Regions from separate parts of the Maccoyibacter intestinihominis genome, predicted to be linked through region 1. Evidence: predicted binding sites of a transcription regulator. Region 1 holds the regulator's gene; the other holds the start of a gene.
The links. Region 1 encodes HrcA, which represses chaperone genes, less so after heat shock. Its sites were predicted from a motif close to TGTTAGCACTCNNNNNNNNNGAGTGCTAACA; they were not measured.

Region 1 (9,402 bases):
ATGCTTTACATCCTCTCCGGTAATCGTTATATATTCTGTTCCGATCTGTTCTCTGTCTACAAAAAACTGATGCATGTCCTCTCTCCTTCTGCTACTGTTTATCGCAGACACCTTAACATTTTTTTGCTGTAATGTTGACCCACTCGCCCTGATAGTTCGTCTCTAATATCTCAAATCCTGCTTTTTCCAAAGCCTCTTTTACTTCCTGCTCTTTAAAGTCAATAATACCCGATGTGATAAAAATACCACCTTTTTTCAGACGTGCCGGAATGACAGGTGCCATCGGGATAATGACATCTGCTAAAATATTTGCCACTACGATATCGTAACACTCGTTTCCAACGGTCTGCTGCAACTGCGTATCATCGATCAGATTTCCCACATAGAACTCTGTTTTTGCATTTTCTAAATGATTGACCTTTAAATTCTCGTTCGCAGACATGATACAGTCTTTATCAATGTCGGTTCCTACTACCTCTCCTGCTCCGAGTTTTAATGCAACAATGGAAAGAATCCCGCTTCCACAGCCAACATCTAAGACTTTTGCCGAATCCTTCATATATTTACGGAGCTGACGGATACAAAGCTGTGTTGTCTCATGTTTTCCGGTTCCAAAAGAGACTCCCGGATCGATCTCGATCAAGATTCTTCCTTTATCCTCTTCTTTTAATTCCTCCCAGGTCGGTTTGATCAAAATATCATCAATGGTAAAGGCTTTAAAAAATTCTTTCCAGTTGTTCTGCCAGTCAATGTCCTCGGTCTCACTCTGTATGATGCTGCCCTCTCCAATGTCGACAAACTGACGCCATTCTTCGATCCCTGCTTTGACCTGCTCTAAAATCTCTTCATAATCATTCTCGGCATCTATATAAAAACTCACTTTACTGGTACCGTCATCCTGTGGCAGTTCCGGCAAAAAATCAATAAACATTGCCGACTGGTCTTCCTTTGAAAGTGGGACGTTATCTTCAATTTCGATCCCTTCCACACCGATCTCATCTAACATGGCACTCAGATAATCTTCTGCTTCTGTTGTTGTTTTAATTGTAAACTTATTCCACTTCATCTGTGCATATCCTCTTCTATCTATATAATTCTATTTATAAGATTAGGGTGTCAAACGGTGGCTCACAACTTAGTGGCTGGCAACTTGAAACCGCCTTTTGACACCCTAATCTTTATAAAAACAATTGTTTCATTTTCTCATATTCTTTATTGATCTCCTGAACGGTTCTGGTATCGCCCGCCACATTGTCCGGGTGATATATTTTGATCAGATCCTTATAACGCTTTTTCAACATCAGCTCATTTCCAACGCCCCGAAAAAACAGCTCCGGTTTCATGGTCAGCGTGCTTTCGCTCTCATAGGCCTTCCGCTCTTTTTTCTGTTCACGCTTCTGCTCTTCCCATGCATGATACTGCTTTTCGCGCTTGAACTGTTCTTTTTCATCCGCTAACTTACGGTATTCTTCTTTCAGAATATCTAACTTCATATTCAAAAGACTTTTTTCCTGTTCTAACAGTTTTTCTTCCCGCTCTAGTTCTTTCCTCTTCCGTTCTAACTTTGCGGTTTCCTGAAAGCACCATTGCTGAAAATGCTCGGCATTGCTATTCTGAGCTTTTCCCATGCTATCCGCTCCTTTGTATCTTCGCCTGACCCGCCACTTTGCATACTTTGTGCATTTTTGCTATTCCACCTAATTTTATACTATCTAAAATAAAATAGCAAGTGCCAAGGTGTGACTCCTAGGAATCCTGCCCTTGGCACTGACTGCATGTTTTGTATGGAATTTTTTATGTGATCTTAAATATCTTTAAATATCATCTAAGGTTTCTTTGATTTTTCCCATAAATCCTTTTTTCTTTGATTTTTCCGGTTTTTCTTTATTTCCGGCTGCCCCATTCTGGCTGTTTAAGGAATTGCCACTGACCTCATCAAATTTACGCAATGCCTCTTTTGCCTCACTGCTTAAGCCTGTCGGCACCTGTACCACTAAGGTAACATAGTGGTCACCACGGACATTCTTATTTCGAAGTGACGGCACACCTTTTCCTTTTAACCGGATTCTTGTGTCTGTCTGTGTTCCCGGTTTCACATCGTATAAGACATCCCCATCTATGGTACTGATACGGACTTCTCCACCAAGTGCTGCCTGTGCAAAAGAGATTGGTGCTGTAGAATAAAGGTTGGTATCCTGTCTCTGGAAGATCGGATGACCGCTGATCATAACTTCTACTAACAGGTCGCCTCTTGGACCGCCATTGATGCCCGGCTCGCCTTTATCACGGATGCGCACGCTCTGACCATTGTCAATTCCTGCCGGGATCATAACACTGATCTTCTTTCTCTTTGCAATATAGCCTGTTCCATGACAGTCTTTACATTTTTCTTTGATGATCTGTCCTGTTCCACCACATTCCGGACAGGTCTGTACATTCTGTACCATACCAAAGAGTGACTGCTGGGTGTACATAACTTTTCCTTTTCCACCACATTTTGGACAGGTGTCTTTGCTTGTTCCCGGTTTCGCACCGGAACCGCCACAGGTGGTACAGTCATCTTTTAATGTGATCTCGATCTGTTTCTCACAGCCGAAAACTGCTTCCTCAAATGTAATACGCACTCTTGCGCGTAAATTGGCTCCTCGTCTTGGTCCATTGTCCGGTCCTCTCCTGGAAGTCCCTCCTCCGAAGAAGTCACCAAATATATCACCAAATATATCGCCAAAATCCATGCCTGAGAAATCAAATCCACCGGCTCCGCCTGCACCACCTTCGAAGGCAGCATGACCAAACTGGTCATACTGTTTTCTCTTTTCAGGATCACTAAGTACTGCATATGCCTCGGACGCCTCTTTAAACTTCTTTTCAGCCTCTTGATCCCCCGGATTCATGTCAGGATGATATTTTTTTGCCAATGCACGATATGCTTTTTTGATTGCTGCATCATCGGCATTTTTTTCGACGCCGAGGACTTCATAATAATCTCTTTTCTGTTCTGCCATAATCTGTTCCTTCTTTTATCGTGTATAAGGGCTGACGGCAGATGCCGCCAACCCTTTTCCTCTAAAGCCTGCCTCACTGTCTGCTACAGTATTTTTGCCTGCTTTTATACCTCTTTATAATCTGCGTCTACTACATCATCATCTGCATTGCTTCCTGCATTTGCACTGCCCATATCAGGACCTGCCGCTCCCATGTCCGGACCTGCACCCTGTGCCTGCTGAGCCTGCTCATACATCTTAGCAAATACTTTCTGTGCACTCTCTGTCAGTTTCTCTTTTGCTGCTTTCATCTCTGCAACCTGATCATCTGTCATATCTTCTGCATTCTGATGTGCTTCTACCATTGCTTTTAATGCATTTAAGTCTGCTTCTACTGCTGACTTATCTGCTGCATCAAGGGATGAACCTACTTCCTCTAATGCTTTTTCTGTCTGGAATACGAAAGCATCTGCATCATTTCTGGTATCAATTGCCTCTTTTCTCTTCTTATCCTGTGCCTCGAATTCAGCTGCCTCTTTGACTGCCTTTTCGATATCATCATCAGACATATTAGAACCTGCTGTGATTGTGATATGCTGCTCTTTTCCTGTTCCTAAATCTTTTGCAGATACATTTACGATACCGTTTGCATCAATATCGAAAGTTACTTCGATCTGCGGTACACCACGACGTGCCGGTGGGATTCCATCTAAACGGAACTGTCCTAAGGATTTGTTATCTCTTGCGAACTGTCTCTCACCCTGTACTACGTTGATATCAACGGCTGTCTGATTATCTGCTGCTGTTGTGAAGGTCTGGCTCTTCTTTGTAGGGATCGTTGTATTTCTCTCAATTAACTTGGTTGCGATACCGCCCATTGTCTCAATGGATAAGGACAGTGGAGTAACATCCAGTAAGAGGATCTCACCTGCGCCGGCATCTCCTGCTAATTTACCGCCCTGGATAGATGCACCAAGTGCAACACACTCATCCGGGTTTAAGGATTTGCTTGGCTCTTTACCTGTTAACTGTTTTACTTTATCCTGTACTGCCGGGATTCTTGTAGAACCACCAACTAAGAGTACCTGACCTAAATCTGCTGCTGTCAGTCCTGCATCTCTTAATGCGTTCTGAACAGGTTCTGCTGTCTTTTCTACTAAGTCGTGTGTCAACTCATCGAATTTTGCACGGCTTAAGTTCATATCAAAATGTTTTGGTCCTTCTGCTGTTGCTGTAATGAACGGAAGGTTGATGTTTGTTGTTGTTGCAGAGGATAACTCTTTCTTTGCTTTCTCTGCTGCTTCTTTTAATCTCTGAAGTGCCATCTTATCAGTAGATAAGTCTACGCCTTCTGCTTTCTTAAACTCGTCTAACATCCAGTCTGTAATCTTCTGGTCGAAATCATCTCCACCAAGTCTGTTGTTACCGGATGTAGATAATACTTCGATAACACCGTCACCGATCTCGATAATGGAAACATCGAATGTACCACCACCTAAGTCGTAAACCATGATCTTCTGCTCTTTTTCATTGTCAAGTCCATAAGCTAATGCTGCTGCTGTAGGCTCGTTGATGATACGTTTTACTTCTAAGCCTGCGATCTTGCCGGCATCCTTGGTTGCCTGACGCTGTGCATCGTTGAAATATGCAGGCACGGTAATAACTGCTTCTGATACTTTTTCTCCTAAGTATCCTTCTGCATCTGCTTTTAATTTCTGTAAGATCATTGCTGAGATTTCCTGTGGGCTGTATTTTTTGCCATCGATCTCTTTTTTGTAATCTGTACCCATCTCTCTTTTAATAGAAGAGATTGTTTTTTCTGCATTGGTAACTGCCTGACGTTTTGCAGGTTCTCCGACAAGTCTTTCTCCTGTCTTTGTAAATGCTACAACGGATGGTGTGGTTCTTGCACCTTCTGTATTTGCGATAACAACCGGTTTACCACCTTCCATAACTGCTACACAACTGTTTGTTGTTCCTAAATCAATACCGATAATCTTACTCATAAGTCATTCCTCCTAAATATATATGAATTCTTTCTTTGCTGCTTACTGTACGACTGCTACCATGCTGTGTCTTACCACACTGTCACGGTATGTGTAGCCTTTTTGTAATTCCTGTGCAACGGTTCCTGATTCTAATTCGTCATTTTCCACCTGCATCACTGCATTGTGGTATTCCGGATCAAATTCTTCGCCAACTGCTTCAATTGGTGCTACACCAGCCTGCTCTAACTCATTCATGAGCTGCTTATATATCATGTTCATTCCATCGGCAAAAGCACTTCCTGCTTCTTCCTCCGGGATACTTGCGAGTCCTCTTTCAAAATTGTCTATGACCGGAAGTATCTTTTCGATAATACTCTTAGCTCCGACTTCAAACATCTGGGCTTTTTCTTTTTCCGTTCTCTTACGGAAGTTATCAAACTCTGCCATCTGGCGTCTGACCCGATCCTGAAGTTCTTCAATCTGTTCGTCTTTCTTATCTTTTTTCTTCTTTGCCTTTTTCTCTTTCTTTTCTGCTTTCTTATCTGCCTTTTCCTCTGCTTCTTTGGCTTCTGTTTCGCCTGCGGAAGCTTCATTGCCGGCTTCTTTGGTTTCCTCTTCTGCTGAAGAGGCTTCTTCGTTGACAGTATCTGTTTCTAAGATTTCTTCCTCTGTCTTATTCTCTGCCATGATGTTCCACCTTTCTCTATGCTAATCTTTCGGTTTTCGAAAGATATCATCCAACTGCACTTTCAAATTTTTCAGGTTATCCATTACATTCTCATAATCCATTCGCTTTGGACCGATAATTCCAATGGTTCCCTGTATTCCCTCTCCTAATTCATAAGTTGCGGTGACTACACTGCAATCTTTCATGGTCTGGATCGGGGTTTCATTTCCTATATAAACCTGAATTCCCGTATTCTCTTCTGAGTTTAAGGTTTCAGATACAAGGCTTGCTAATTCCTGTTTTTCTTCAAATGCCTCGATCAGCTCACTGGCACTCTTCGAATCACTCAGTTCCGGATATTTAAAAATGTTTGTTGCTCCGCTGGTATAAATCTGTAAATCTTCATCCTCACCGATCGCCTCTGCTACTGCATCTAAGACATCACTGACGATTCCACTGTCTATCCCTGCCTGTTCTTTTAATAAAGAAATCATTCCTAAATTGATCTGGTCTATGGAAAGACCGTTTAAGTTGGAATTCAACAGGATGTTCAGCTTCAGAAGTCTTTCATTTCCAAGCGGCTCACCCACGGAAATGATCTTGTTCTTTACGATGTTGCCCTCTCTTACGATAACGGCAAGAATCTGTTCATCATCTACCTGTGATAACTGGATGAATTTTACCCGGCTCTTCTGATAGCTTGGAGCACTGATCATCGCTGCATAATTGGTATTTGTTGCAAGTACCTTTGCTACCTGTTTTAATACCTGCTCCACTTTCTCGGTATGTTCTATCATGAACTCCTTCATCTGTGTGACTTCGTTATCTTTTTCCTCAATCAGGTGATCGACATAAAAACGATAACCTTTGTCAGAAGGAATCCTGCCTGCCGAGGTATGCGGCTGCAATATATAGCCCATCTCTTCTAAGTCCGCCATCTCATTACGAATGGTTGCTGAACTCAAATTCAAATCCGAATCTTTTGAAATGGTTCTTGAACCAACCGGTTCTCCTGTCTCTAAATAATTACGGATGATGGCTTTTAAGATTTTTGTCTTTCTCTCATCGAGCATCTCCATGATCTCACCTGACCTTCTGAGGTTTGTTAGCACTCATTTAAGTGGAGTGCTAATATCTATGTACTTAAGATAGCACCGTTGTTTTTCTTTGTCAACTAATATTTGTGATTTTTTTGTGTTTTTCTTCTATTTTATATTTCCGGGAACGGATCTGAACTATTCCTCTCCGTATACTTTTCGTTCTTTCTCACTTAATTCTGCCCGCTCAAACAGATCCGGTCTTCTCTCTTTGGTGCGTAAGATGGACTGTTCTCTTCGCCACTCATCTACCTTTTGATGATTTCCAGATAACAGGATCGGCGGAACGGCTTTCTCCTGCCACACCTCCGGTCTGGAATACTGCGGGTATTCTAACAGATTTCCTTCTAAGGATTCGGTTTCACCGGATTCCTGGTTTTTTAACACTCCCGGAACCATACGGGAGATGGCATCAACTAAAACCATTGCCGGAAGTTCTCCTCCGGTCAGTACATAATCTCCTATGGAAATGTAATCGGTTACGATCTCCTCTAGGACACGCTCGTCTACTCCCTCATAATGTCCGCAGAGCAGGATCACATCTTCCTCTAATGCAAACTCTTTTGCTGCCTGCTGTGTAAAAAGCGGTCCCTGCGGAGTTAAATAGATGGTCCTTGGACGATATCCGATTTTTTCTACGATGGATAAATAAGCATCATAGATCGGCTGTGCCTGCATCACCATGCCTGCCCCGCCCCCATAGGGATAATCGTCCACTTTTTTATGCTTGTCTACGGTATAATCACGGATATTGACCGCTTCAATGGCCAGCAGTCCTTTTTCAACTGCTCTTCCAATAATACTGGTATGAAGTCCCTGCTCCACCATGTCAGGAAACAGGGTTAATATATGAAATCTCATGTCTTCTCCTATTATTTACGATTGTTGTTCAGATCTAATAGTCCCGGCAGCAGATGTATTCTGACATAGCCTGCCTGTCCATCCTGTTCTTCCACGGACACCTCTAATATACAGTCTTTGATCGCAGGGATCATCACTTCTTCTCCCTGCTTTGTCGTTATAACATAAACATCGTTTGCCCCGGTCTGTATCACATCACTGATGGTTCCAAAGGCTTCTCCTTCTTCGTCTATGGCACGCAGACCAATCAGATCCGCAATAAAATATTCGTCTTTTTTGCATTTTACACGGTTCTCTTTGGTTACAAACAATCCACAGCCTTTATATTTTTCCACATCATTGATGTTATCTATTCCTTTAAATTTTAGAATGACCAGATTTTTTTGCGGTCTTGCACTTGTCACTTCTAACACGATCTGTTCTTTTCCGGTATCTAAAATCAGTTCTTTCATATTCTTAAAGCGCGACACATCGTCAGTCATCGGAAATACTTTGACCTCTCCACGGATTCCATGTGTCTGGGTAATGGCACCCACCTGATATAATTCTGTCATAATTCTCCATTCCTTTTCGTTTATAGAATAAAAGAGTCCTAAACTTCCCATTCTCCGGGAATTTTAAGACTCCTGACTGCTACTGCATAATCTCTACGATAACTTTTCTATCTTCTTTGGATGCAGCCGCTTTGACTACAGTACGGATCGCTTTTGCAATACGTCCCTGTTTGCCAATGACTTTGCCCATATCTGACTGGGCAACCTTTAATTCGAGAACAACTGCTTTGTCATTCTCTGTCTCGGTGACCTGGACTTCATCCGGATAATCAACGAGTGATTTCGCAATTACTTCTACTAATTCTTTCATCACATCCACCTCACCAATTATTTCTCGATTCCGGCTTCTTTAAAGATTCTGCCTACTGTATCGGTTGGTTTTGCACCATTTGCTAACCATTTCTTTGCTAACTCTTCGTTAACGTGGTACTCGCTTGGATCCTTTGTCGGATCGTAAGTTCCGATTTCTTCGATGAATCTTCCATCTCTTGGAGATCTGGAATCTGCAACAACGATTCTATAGAAAGGTGCTTTTTTCTGTCCCATTCTTCTTAATCTGATTTTTACTGCCATCTGTTTCACCTCCTCATAGGTTATTGATTTCTATATTGTTAAAAAGGAAATTTAAATCTTCCTCTTTTACCACCTTTAGCGCCCATCATTCCGGGCATCTGTTTCATCAGTTTTCTGGACTGTTCAAACTGTTTGACTAATCGGTTTACTTCGCTGATATCTACTCCGGCTCCATTCGCAACTCTGCGTTTTCTACTCGGATTTAATATAGAAGGATTCGCACGCTCCTGCGGAGTCATGGAATAAATGATCCCTTCAATTCTTGCCATCTTTTTCTCATCCATCGCATTTTCGATCTCTGCGATCTGGCTTCCGCCAATACCCGGCATCATGCTAAGGATACTGGAAAGTCCACCCATTTTTTTCATCTGATTCATGGATTCTAAATAATCGTCAAAACCAAATTCTGCTTTTTTGAGCTTTTTCTCCATTTCACGGGCTTTGTCCTCGTCTATCTCTTCCTGTGCCTTCTCGATCAGTGTCAGCACATCTCCCATTCCAAGGATTCTGCTCGCCATGCGGTCAGGATGAAACTGCTCTAGATCAGAAAGTTTTTCACCCATTCCTGCATACAATATCGGTTTTCCGGTCACTGCCCGAATGGAAAGTGCCGCTCCACCTCTCGTATCGCCGTCTAATTTTGTTAAAATGACGCCGTCAATTCCTATTTTTTCATCA
Region 2 (9,402 bases), on a different contig from region 1:
ATGCGTAGTAAATATGATGAAACATCTTCAAACATCATCCTGATCGAAGGAACTGTTGGAACATTGATCGAAGACCTTGGTTCCGGTGGATTCATGGGCAAGGAAGACCTGAAAGTGGGTATGTACCTGAGTGTATATGAAGAAGGTGCAATGCCTAAGAAAGAGTACAAGGGTATTATTTCCAATGTGGATGAAAAAGGAGCTCTGCAGGTGGACAGCCTGAAGTGCGAAGGTGAAGAGTTAAGCTATGACCGGAAACAGAAGTATATGGTACAGATCATTGTAGATAACAATGTCTATGGCTGGGATGATACCGAGGTTGTATACAGAGATAGCAAATACAGCATTGCAGTCAATGGCAATCCGAAAGTAGTCAATCGTAGAAAATATCCTCGTATGCCATTGAAGGCAGCATGTGAGATCAGACTGAGTGGTTCAGATCATGTTTGTGAAGGACAGATGTTAAACATCAGTGCAAACGGATATGCGATCCAGACACAGGATAAAGCAATCTTAGATACAAAGGATACGCTGATCACAGTTCATACCAAAGGCTTTACTTTCTTAGAGGATATGCCGTTAAGAGGACATGTCATCCGCATCACAGATAATGAGGGAACTTACATTGTCGGCTGTCGTATGTTAGAGGATAACAAAGCTATTTATGACTATGTAAATCAGAATTATCATGGCGAATAGAAATATCTTCCGGGCCATCCATGAAAGAAAATGGCTGAGCATAGAATATAAGAACGGAAAAGAAGAAATCACAAAATACTGGATTGGTATCATAGATATCAATCCGGTAAAAAAAACGATGAAGGTCATGGGACTTCATCTGAAACATTACACAACTACAGAGTTATACATTTATATAGAATCCATCTTGTCATCAGAAGTCATTGAAGGGTCTTATTTTGAAACGGATCAGAAACTTTTAGACGATATTAACGGTAATCCGGTGAAGTATCGGAGAGTGTTTGATCACGTTGCAAATTTGAAGATTTTAAACTATTTAGTGGACTGTAACAAGATGGATTCCGTTCCATATAAAACAGAATATGTGTTGATAGAACATTTAGACAGCGAGTGGCATGGCAATTATCATCTGAGCAGGGAACAGTTTCAACAGATCGTAAGAAAATTTCAATATGGCGTAAAAAATGCAGCGTCGAAGAAGACCATCAAACAGCTTGCCATTAACGTCATGAGCATTCATACACAAAAAGGGATCTATGTGCTGGCATATAGAAAATTACGGTTGGATGTGGTAAAGCGTACCTTAAGGCAGGATGATGAGATTACGGTATGCATGGAGTTTGCCTTAGAAAAAAACAGACCGGAAGCGAAATTCAGCATCCGAAAATTTTTAGATGCAGATGATTATGAACTGTTAAATCACTTTGAAGAAAATCAGGAGTTGATCAAAGACAAAATAACAAGATCGAATCCTCAGATCAACGGTGTGGATGATATGCCATATCTCATTGCCGTTGGCAGGGATGTCATGGTCGATCTGCATCAGGAGTATGAAGCCATTCATAAAATGTATGAAGCGGACAACGTGACGATACCGATCAAGGCATTTTTTGGAGAACTCTTAAAACAGGTGGATCGGCGTAAGAACTATCCGATCACACTTTTAGATAAAAAAATCAATCTGGATCAGCTCCTTGCGATTCACAATGCGATGAAGTATCCATTGGCATACATCCAAGGGCCTCCCGGAACGGGCAAAACAAATACGATCGTAAATACAATGGTGACTGCTTTCTTTAACGAGAAGACAGTCTTGTTTGCGTCCTATAACAATCATCCGATCGATGGCGTGTGTGAAAAATTAAAATCCATACCATATCGAAACAAAGGTGCAATCCCATTTCCGATCATCCGTCTGGGAAATGACAACTGCGTGTTGCAGGCACTCAATGACATGAGGGATTTGTACGAAAGGACGAAAGACCTCGCTATTTTCGACAGTACCTTAGAAAGAAATAAAGATGATAAGACAAAGCGAACCGAAAAGCTGACAAAACTTCTGCAAAGACATGAAGAAAAAATCGAACTGAAAGAAAGAGAAGAAGCCATCTTAAAAATGGCAGATTCCAATCAACATCTGATGTTTCAGACGGACTTACAGGGCGTGCAGTTAGCCGAAGTCCGTGAAAAGCTGGCGCAGATCGGAGACATTACCGATGAAGAGGCATTAAAGCTGGTTGTGGAAGATGAAGAAATGTTTAAAAAATATCTGTATTATACTTCGGCAAAATACATCCAGCGGCTCAAAGAACCAAAGAATCAGGAATTGATGGAAATCATAAACTGTGCAGACGAAAAGAAAAAAGTGCAGCAGTTCAATGCTTATATACGAAAAGCGGAAAACTTAAAAAAATTCCAAAAGATCTTTCCGATCATTGCGACAACATCCATATCGGCACATAAACTCGGAGAGCCGGGAACCTACTTTGACATGGTCATAATGGATGAGGCAAGCCAGGGAAACATTGCGATGTCTTTAGTGCCGATCATAAGAGGGCGGAGTCTGATGTTAGTCGGCGATCCGCAGCAGTTGAGTCCGGTCATTTTGCTGCATCCGGCAGATAATGAAAGATTGAAAAAAATATATAGCGTAACGGAAGAATACGACTATATCAAAAATTCCATCTATAAAACGTATTTAGCCTGTGATGCGGTCAGTGAGGAAATTTTACTCAGCCACCATTATCGCTGCAATGAAAAGATCATTGCATTTAACAATCAGAAATATTATAACAACAAACTGGTGATCAACAGTCAGAGTCAGGCAGATACACCGCTGATATTTAAAAATATTGCAGGGAATACCACGAATTACAAAAATACCGCACCAAGGGAAGCGGAAGAGATCATAGAGTTTATCAAAGATAATCCCGATAAAAGTATCGGTGTGATCACACCGTTTACCAATCAAAAAGAGCTGATCCATGCCATGTTGCAGGAAAACGGTATGAAAGATGTACCATGTGGCACAGTCCATGCCTTTCAGGGGGACGAAAAGGATGTTGTACTTTTTTCACTTGCATTGACAGAGCAGACCGGGCAGGGCACCTATGACTGGTTAAAAAATAATAAAGAACTGATCAATGTGGCAACATCAAGAGCCAAAGAACAGTTAGTCATACCCTTTTTATAAGAAAAGGAAGTAAAATGATATTGAAAGATCGGACAAAATGATTTAAGCTATTCCGTGGCTGAAATGAAAAAACGAGAAATTTTGATCATATAGAAGGAGCAATACAAATGAAGATACAAAAACAGGTTCCGCTTACAGAGGGGCCGATCTTAAAATCACTGACCGGACTGGCGGTGCCGATCATGATCTCTTCCTTTTTAGGAACACTTTATAATATCACGGATATGGCGTGGATCGGACTGTTAGGCTCTAAGGCAGTGGCAGCGGTGGGAGTCGGCGGCATGTATGTTTGGCTGTCACAGGGACTTGCTTCACTTGCCCGTATGGGTGGACAGGTGCATGTGGCACAGTGTCTTGGACGAGGAGATAAAGAGCAGGCACACCGGTATGCTAAGACAGCCGTGCAGCTTTCAATCCTTTTAGGACTTGCCTTTGCGGCAGTCAGTCTGTTGTTTACAGATCCGCTGGTCGGATTTTTTAAATTAGAGGGTGTAAAAACAATCCTAGATGCAAAAATATATATGCGCATCACCTGCGGTCTGATCCTGTTTTCCTTTTTAAACCTGACACTGACCGGATTGTATACGGCGCAGGGAGATTCTAAGACACCGTTTGTGGCGAACTTTATCGGACTGCTCATCAACCTGTTATTAGATCCTCTTTTAATCTTAGGAGTAGGGCCGTTTCCGAGGATTGAAGTGGCGGGAGCAGCAGTTGCGACGGTCAGCGCACAGCTCGTCGTTATGCTTGTGATGATGGTCGGAGTATTCCGCTCGAAAAAAGAAGAAAATGTACTCAAAGGAATCCGCCTTTTTGAACCGTTTTCCAAAGAAGAACTTGGAAACATCTGTAAGATCGGAGGTCCTACGGCAATACAGGGAATGGTATACTGTATGATCTCCATGGTGCTGACCAGAATGGTGGCAGCGTTTGGTGCAGAAGCGATCGCAACCCAGCGGGTGGGCGGACAGATAGAATCTGTTTCCTGGAATACGGCAGACGGATTTGCGGCGGCATTAAATGCCTTCGTCGGTCAGAACTATGGTGCGAAAAAAATGGACCGTGTGCAGGAGGGTTATCGGATCTCCTTTTGGACGGTAGCTATCTGGGGAGCTTTGATCATGCTGGCATTTATTATTTTTCCGGGGCCGATAGCCGGAGTATTTTTCCATGAAGAAAAAGCCATGGAAATAGCCATCAGTTATCTGATCATCATCGGATTCAGCGAAGCATTTATGTGCGTGGAACTGATGACGATCGGAGCGTTGTCCGGCCTTGGCAAGACAAAACTGTGCAGTGTGATCAGTATTACGGCGACCTCTATGCGTATTCCGTTAGCAATGGTTTTAAGTCGTACCTCATTAGGTCTGGATGGAATCTGGTGGGCATTGACGCTGACCTCCGTAGCGAAAGGAATCATCTTCTATCTGACCTTCCGTTATCAGATGCGTGAAAAATGTTGACGGGATTTTTCGAAAGGTGTTAATCTAAAAACGATAAAGATCAGAATGAAATGAAAGGAGAGTGCGGTATGAACGGATTAGGATATGTGCCGTCCGGTGCATTGGCAGATTGAATGTGCTGATAGAAGTCGCATCCGGTATCGCCGTATTCCCGGGGGGAGTGCTAACGGAAAAATCATACATTACCTGTTATTTTGCAGAAGCCGGTCTGCGGAGAATACAGATCAGCATTTTAATGCTGGTAACGGCAATCATTATGTGGCGTTATAAGAAAGATTGATAAAAAAATCCGGGTGCCAGTCGGCATCCGGATTTTTCACTAGAGATTATGTTTCTGAAAGGAACTTATTAAAGGAGAATTATCCTTCAATTGCAATGTAGTTGTCCTTTGGAAGAGATTTTACATCTTTCTTAGGAAGGCTCAGTCTGAGGATTCCGTCCTCAAATTTTGCATGAACATCGTCCTGGGTAACGCCTTCGCCTACATAGAAGCTACGGCTCATGCTGCCGCTGTAGCGCTCTTTGCGGATGTAGGTTCCGTCTTTTTCCTGTTCATCCTTATCGAGACCTTTGCTGGCAGAAATGGTAAGGTAACCATCCTGAAGCTGTGCTGAGATATTGTCTTTCTTAAATCCCGGCAGGTCAATGTCTACTTCATAGCCGTCTTTGGTTTCGCGGACATCTGTCTTCATAAGGTTCTTTTCATGTTTTCCATACAGAGGATTCTTCTTACCAAAGAATTCATCTTCAAATGGGAAGTCCATCCAGTTATCAAATAAGTTTTCTCCAAAAATACTAGGCATCATCATAAGTCATGTCTCCTTTCTATGACGTTGTTGATATTTAAGCACTGTCGGAGAATCCGAAGTGTTGAAGTTATGTTTGAACTCGGTTTCGATTTTCTTATTTCTCTATTTCCTTTGTTCAAGTAGAACTATAGCACTGATTATTAGCACTGTCAATAGATGAGTGCTAATAAAATTGTGAAATTTATGTGAAAACAATAAAAAGATAAATATTAAATAAAAAAACAATAAAAAGTCGCGCAATAATGAACGTAAATATAGGAAAACCGACGGATTGTAAATGCGGGGAAACTGCCGGAAAGGGCATTATTTCATTGAATCTACAGGGGGTCTATGGTACAATATATATAAATTTACAGTTACATATAGGAAGCTATATGCGACACAGGAGCAGGTGAGCATATGAAGTTTTTTAAAGAATATATTATAACGGCCATTGTCGGATTGCTACTGGCCGTTGTTTTGATTGTAAGCGCAAAAGATGAAGGAAATACCCTTACGAATGCGAAGCAGAGAAGTTACGATGACAACTGGACAGTTCAGATAGGAAAACAGGAAAAGTTTTATAAGGAGCTCCCCGATACACTTCCAAGAAAAAATAATGAGACAAAATTCATATTAAAAAAACAGCTTCCGCAGGAGATTGCACATGGTGACACGGTAGCATTTTATATGGGACATAATGTGATACATGCTTATGTGGATAATGAAATGGTCTATTCTTTTAATATTCCAAAGGACTATGAAAAAACCAGTAAGACACCGGGAACAACCTGGACTTTTATCAATCTTTCGTCGGAGTATGCAGGAAAGACACTAACCATTGAGTTAGAACCGGTCTACGAAGATAAAGCAGAGACTCTTCCGGATATTATATATGGCGACAGTGCAAAGATTGTCGTTGATATTATTACAGACCGTTCTTTGGCTCTATTTGCATCAATATTGATGTTTGCCATTGGACTGGCAATTATTATCGGATTGATGTATTTCCAGCGGGAACTCCATGTGCCGGATTATTTATACTGGCTGGGAGTGTTTTCTATTGTTGTGGCATTCTGGTCCGGTATTCAGACACAGATCATCTCTCTGATCTATGCCCAGAATGTGAGGGGAAATCAGGTGGCATTTATCGTATTCCAGATGCTTTTAATTCCACTGGTTTCATTTGTGAAAAATTTCTGTGAAGTAGAAGAAAGTAAGATATATGATGGAATCTGTGTTGCCAATGTGGTGATACTTGTAGTGACAACGGTTCTGCAGTTTTTGGGGATCAGAGATTATAGGGAAACCATATGGATGGCATACGTTGTCTACGGTATCGGATTCCTCTGGATGCTCTGGATCGTTGGAAAACGGATTGTACAGGGTAAGAAAAAAGAACGAAGAAGAATGATCATACAGGGGCTGTGTCTGGGTGAACTTCTGTTTTTTGTGGGATATGATATGGTACGTTATCTGCAGTGTGAGACGGTGGATTCTGCAAGATTGAGCCGATATGCCCTACTGGCCTATATCGTGATCATGCTTTGCATTGTATTTCAGAATTCCATTCACCTGATGCGTTTAGGTGAGCAGTTTGAAAATATCTCGAAGGAAGCAAGAATCGATGCACTGACAAAACTTTCTAACCGTACGGCATTTGAACATGATTTGATGTCATATGAAGCAACACAGAAGTCGGCAGCAGTTATGTTCGATCTGAACAATCTGAAATATTTTAACGATACACATGGTCATGCGACCGGAGATTATTACATTATTGTATGCAGTGAGATCATTCAGGATATTTTCGGTATGTATGGAAAAGTCTATCGGATCGGTGGAGATGAATTCTGTGCAGTAACAGAAGGTGTTACCGAAGAAGAATTCATGGAGTTGCGAAGAGGAATGAACGACAGGATCGAGGCATTGAATGGAAGATTTTTTGAAAATAAAATGTCTGTAGCATCCGGTTATGCAGCGTATGATAAGAAGTCCGATCATGATATTCACGATACGATCAAGCGGGCAGATCAGAAGATGTATGAATGTAAGGCGGCCATGAAGGGACGCTGATCATAAAAAGCAGAGTAGGTAGTAGAAAGGAGCAGTTGGCATGAACGTCAGCATTATCATTGCAGTTTGTTATTATATCGTATTAATCGCTCAGTTTGGAATTATGTGGAAAGCAAAGAATCCGGGAGAAAATGAGATTTTTTCAATTACGGTTCCAAATGAAAAATTAGAAAACGAGGAGATCAAAGGGGTTCAGAAAAAATATATGACGATGCTGGGAATTTTCACAGTGATCTTTGTGGCTGCGCCGGCAGTGATGTTTGGAACAGACAATGGAACCGTACAGGTATTGCTCTGGATGATCCTATTTTTACTGTTGGTCGTATGCAGCTATCTGCCATATTGGGTTGCGAATGCCAGAGTAAAAACATTGAAAGCAGAACATCATTATATGGATGGATGTTCCCTTCCACAGATCGATGAGCAGTGGAGACATGGAATTTTTTATTATAATCCGGGTGATACGCGTCTGAATGGCGAAAAAAAGATCGGAGTCGGAACCTGTATCAACCATGCAAAACCAATGGGAAAATTCCTGAGCGTGTTAGCCTGGGTACTGATCGCTCTGTTATTGGTATTTGGAGTATATTTAGTCCGTGCACAATCACTTCCGTTGACACTTACTTATAAAGACGGAGTCCTGGAATCGGGACAGACAAGAACGAATTACACGATAGATGTCGATACAATGCAGTTTATTATGTTCTTAGATAAACTTCCAAGCAACAGTAAAGTATTTGGAACCGGTATGGATAATTTACAAAGAGGAATCTATAATGTGGAAGGATTTGGCGAATGCCGAATGAATGTCAATCCGCAGAATCAGGCATTTATCCTGATTCAGACGGAAGACGGATGTTATATCTTCTCAGCCGATAAAGACGAGAAGACATCCGAAGTATACCAGCAGTTAAAGGATGATCTGTAGATTATTCACGGGCGAGCTGCTGGATGTGCTGCAATGCTTTGCTGACAGCAGGGATTGCAATGATCACTAAAGTGATGATGGCTTCCGGTATTAAATAGAATCCGTTATAAACTAAGGAATAAACCGGAGCGCTCATTCCGCTTCCCTCTGCGTATGCAGCAAAGAATAAGAGTCCTGATAAAAATGCAAAGACATATCGCCCGAGCACACCGACGATGTAGCCTTTGATCAGTCCGTGTTTGGAGTCATGGAAGAAACCGGATAATCCCAATGCACCAAAAGCCAGAGGATAATCTACCAGCAACTGTGGAATGGAATAGAAGACCGGATCGATGACGAACTGTAAAAGTCCGTAAGCAACAGAAGTCATAATACCGACTTCCGGACCGTACCAGTAACCGATCAATACAATGAACAGCATACTGAACAGCGTAATGGAGCCGCCCATTGGAAGGTGAAACAGCTTAATCATAGATGTTACGGTTCCAAGGGCCATAGCAACAGCAGAAAATACTAACTGCTTTGTGGAAAGCTTGTGGGAGCCCTTACGACTATGAATAAAAAGAGCAGCTGCGATTAAGATGACGATTAGTGCAACAATGGTGAGAATACCACCGGTAGTAAGCTGAAAGACATCTTCATCCCAGCTGTTTTTTGTTGCAAAAGCAAAAAAATTGGACATAATAAAACCTCCTGTGTCCTATAATCTTATGTAGTTATACGTTAACGTTGCTACTATAGCAATCCGCAGGGAGAATGTCAAGGTGTGCATCCCTGGCTGATACCTCTCAGCTTATGCGTGGATCGTATGCATGGAGTCAGAATGTATCCGTCAGATATGCAGGGTAGCAGTTGCCGCTAAAAGCAGACATAAAAAATCACACAAAAAAAGCACCACCTCTGAATAAGTTCTTCAAAGATGATGCCTTTAAACTTCATAATCCAATGGACTGTCCTCACTTTCTTCTTGTGTTT

Region 2: WMO43_RS10700 (Hsp20/alpha crystallin family protein) is a predicted target of HrcA. The motif match lies at 5,583-5,613, and genes of this name have one in related genera.

What each region holds. Positions count from the first base shown of each region.
Region 1 is NZ_JBBMEX010000001.1:255,624-265,025, reverse strand. It holds gene WMO43_RS01245 (16S rRNA (uracil(1498)-N(3))-methyltransferase) at 1-75, opposite strand, end outside; gene prmA (50S ribosomal protein L11 methyltransferase) at 113-1,066, opposite strand; gene WMO43_RS01235 (hypothetical protein) at 1,179-1,628, opposite strand; gene dnaJ (molecular chaperone DnaJ) at 1,815-3,005, opposite strand; gene dnaK (molecular chaperone DnaK) at 3,110-4,990, opposite strand; gene grpE (nucleotide exchange factor GrpE) at 5,033-5,659, opposite strand; gene hrcA (heat-inducible transcriptional repressor HrcA) at 5,681-6,718, opposite strand; gene trmD (tRNA (guanosine(37)-N1)-methyltransferase TrmD) at 6,875-7,597, opposite strand; gene rimM (ribosome maturation factor RimM) at 7,609-8,151, opposite strand; gene WMO43_RS01200 (KH domain-containing protein) at 8,231-8,461, opposite strand; gene rpsP (30S ribosomal protein S16) at 8,479-8,724, opposite strand; gene ffh (signal recognition particle protein) at 8,763-9,402, opposite strand, start outside.
Region 2 is NZ_JBBMEX010000011.1:11,945-21,346, forward strand. It holds gene WMO43_RS10680 (methyl-accepting chemotaxis protein) at 1-699, shown strand, start outside; gene WMO43_RS10685 (DEAD/DEAH box helicase) at 689-3,172, shown strand; gene WMO43_RS10690 (MATE family efflux transporter) at 3,280-4,635, shown strand; gene WMO43_RS10695 (hypothetical protein) at 4,751-4,915, shown strand; gene WMO43_RS10700 (Hsp20/alpha crystallin family protein) at 4,995-5,444, opposite strand; gene WMO43_RS10705 (GGDEF domain-containing protein) at 5,844-7,499, shown strand; gene WMO43_RS10710 (PH domain-containing protein) at 7,540-8,427, shown strand; gene WMO43_RS10715 (energy-coupled thiamine transporter ThiT) at 8,429-9,109, opposite strand.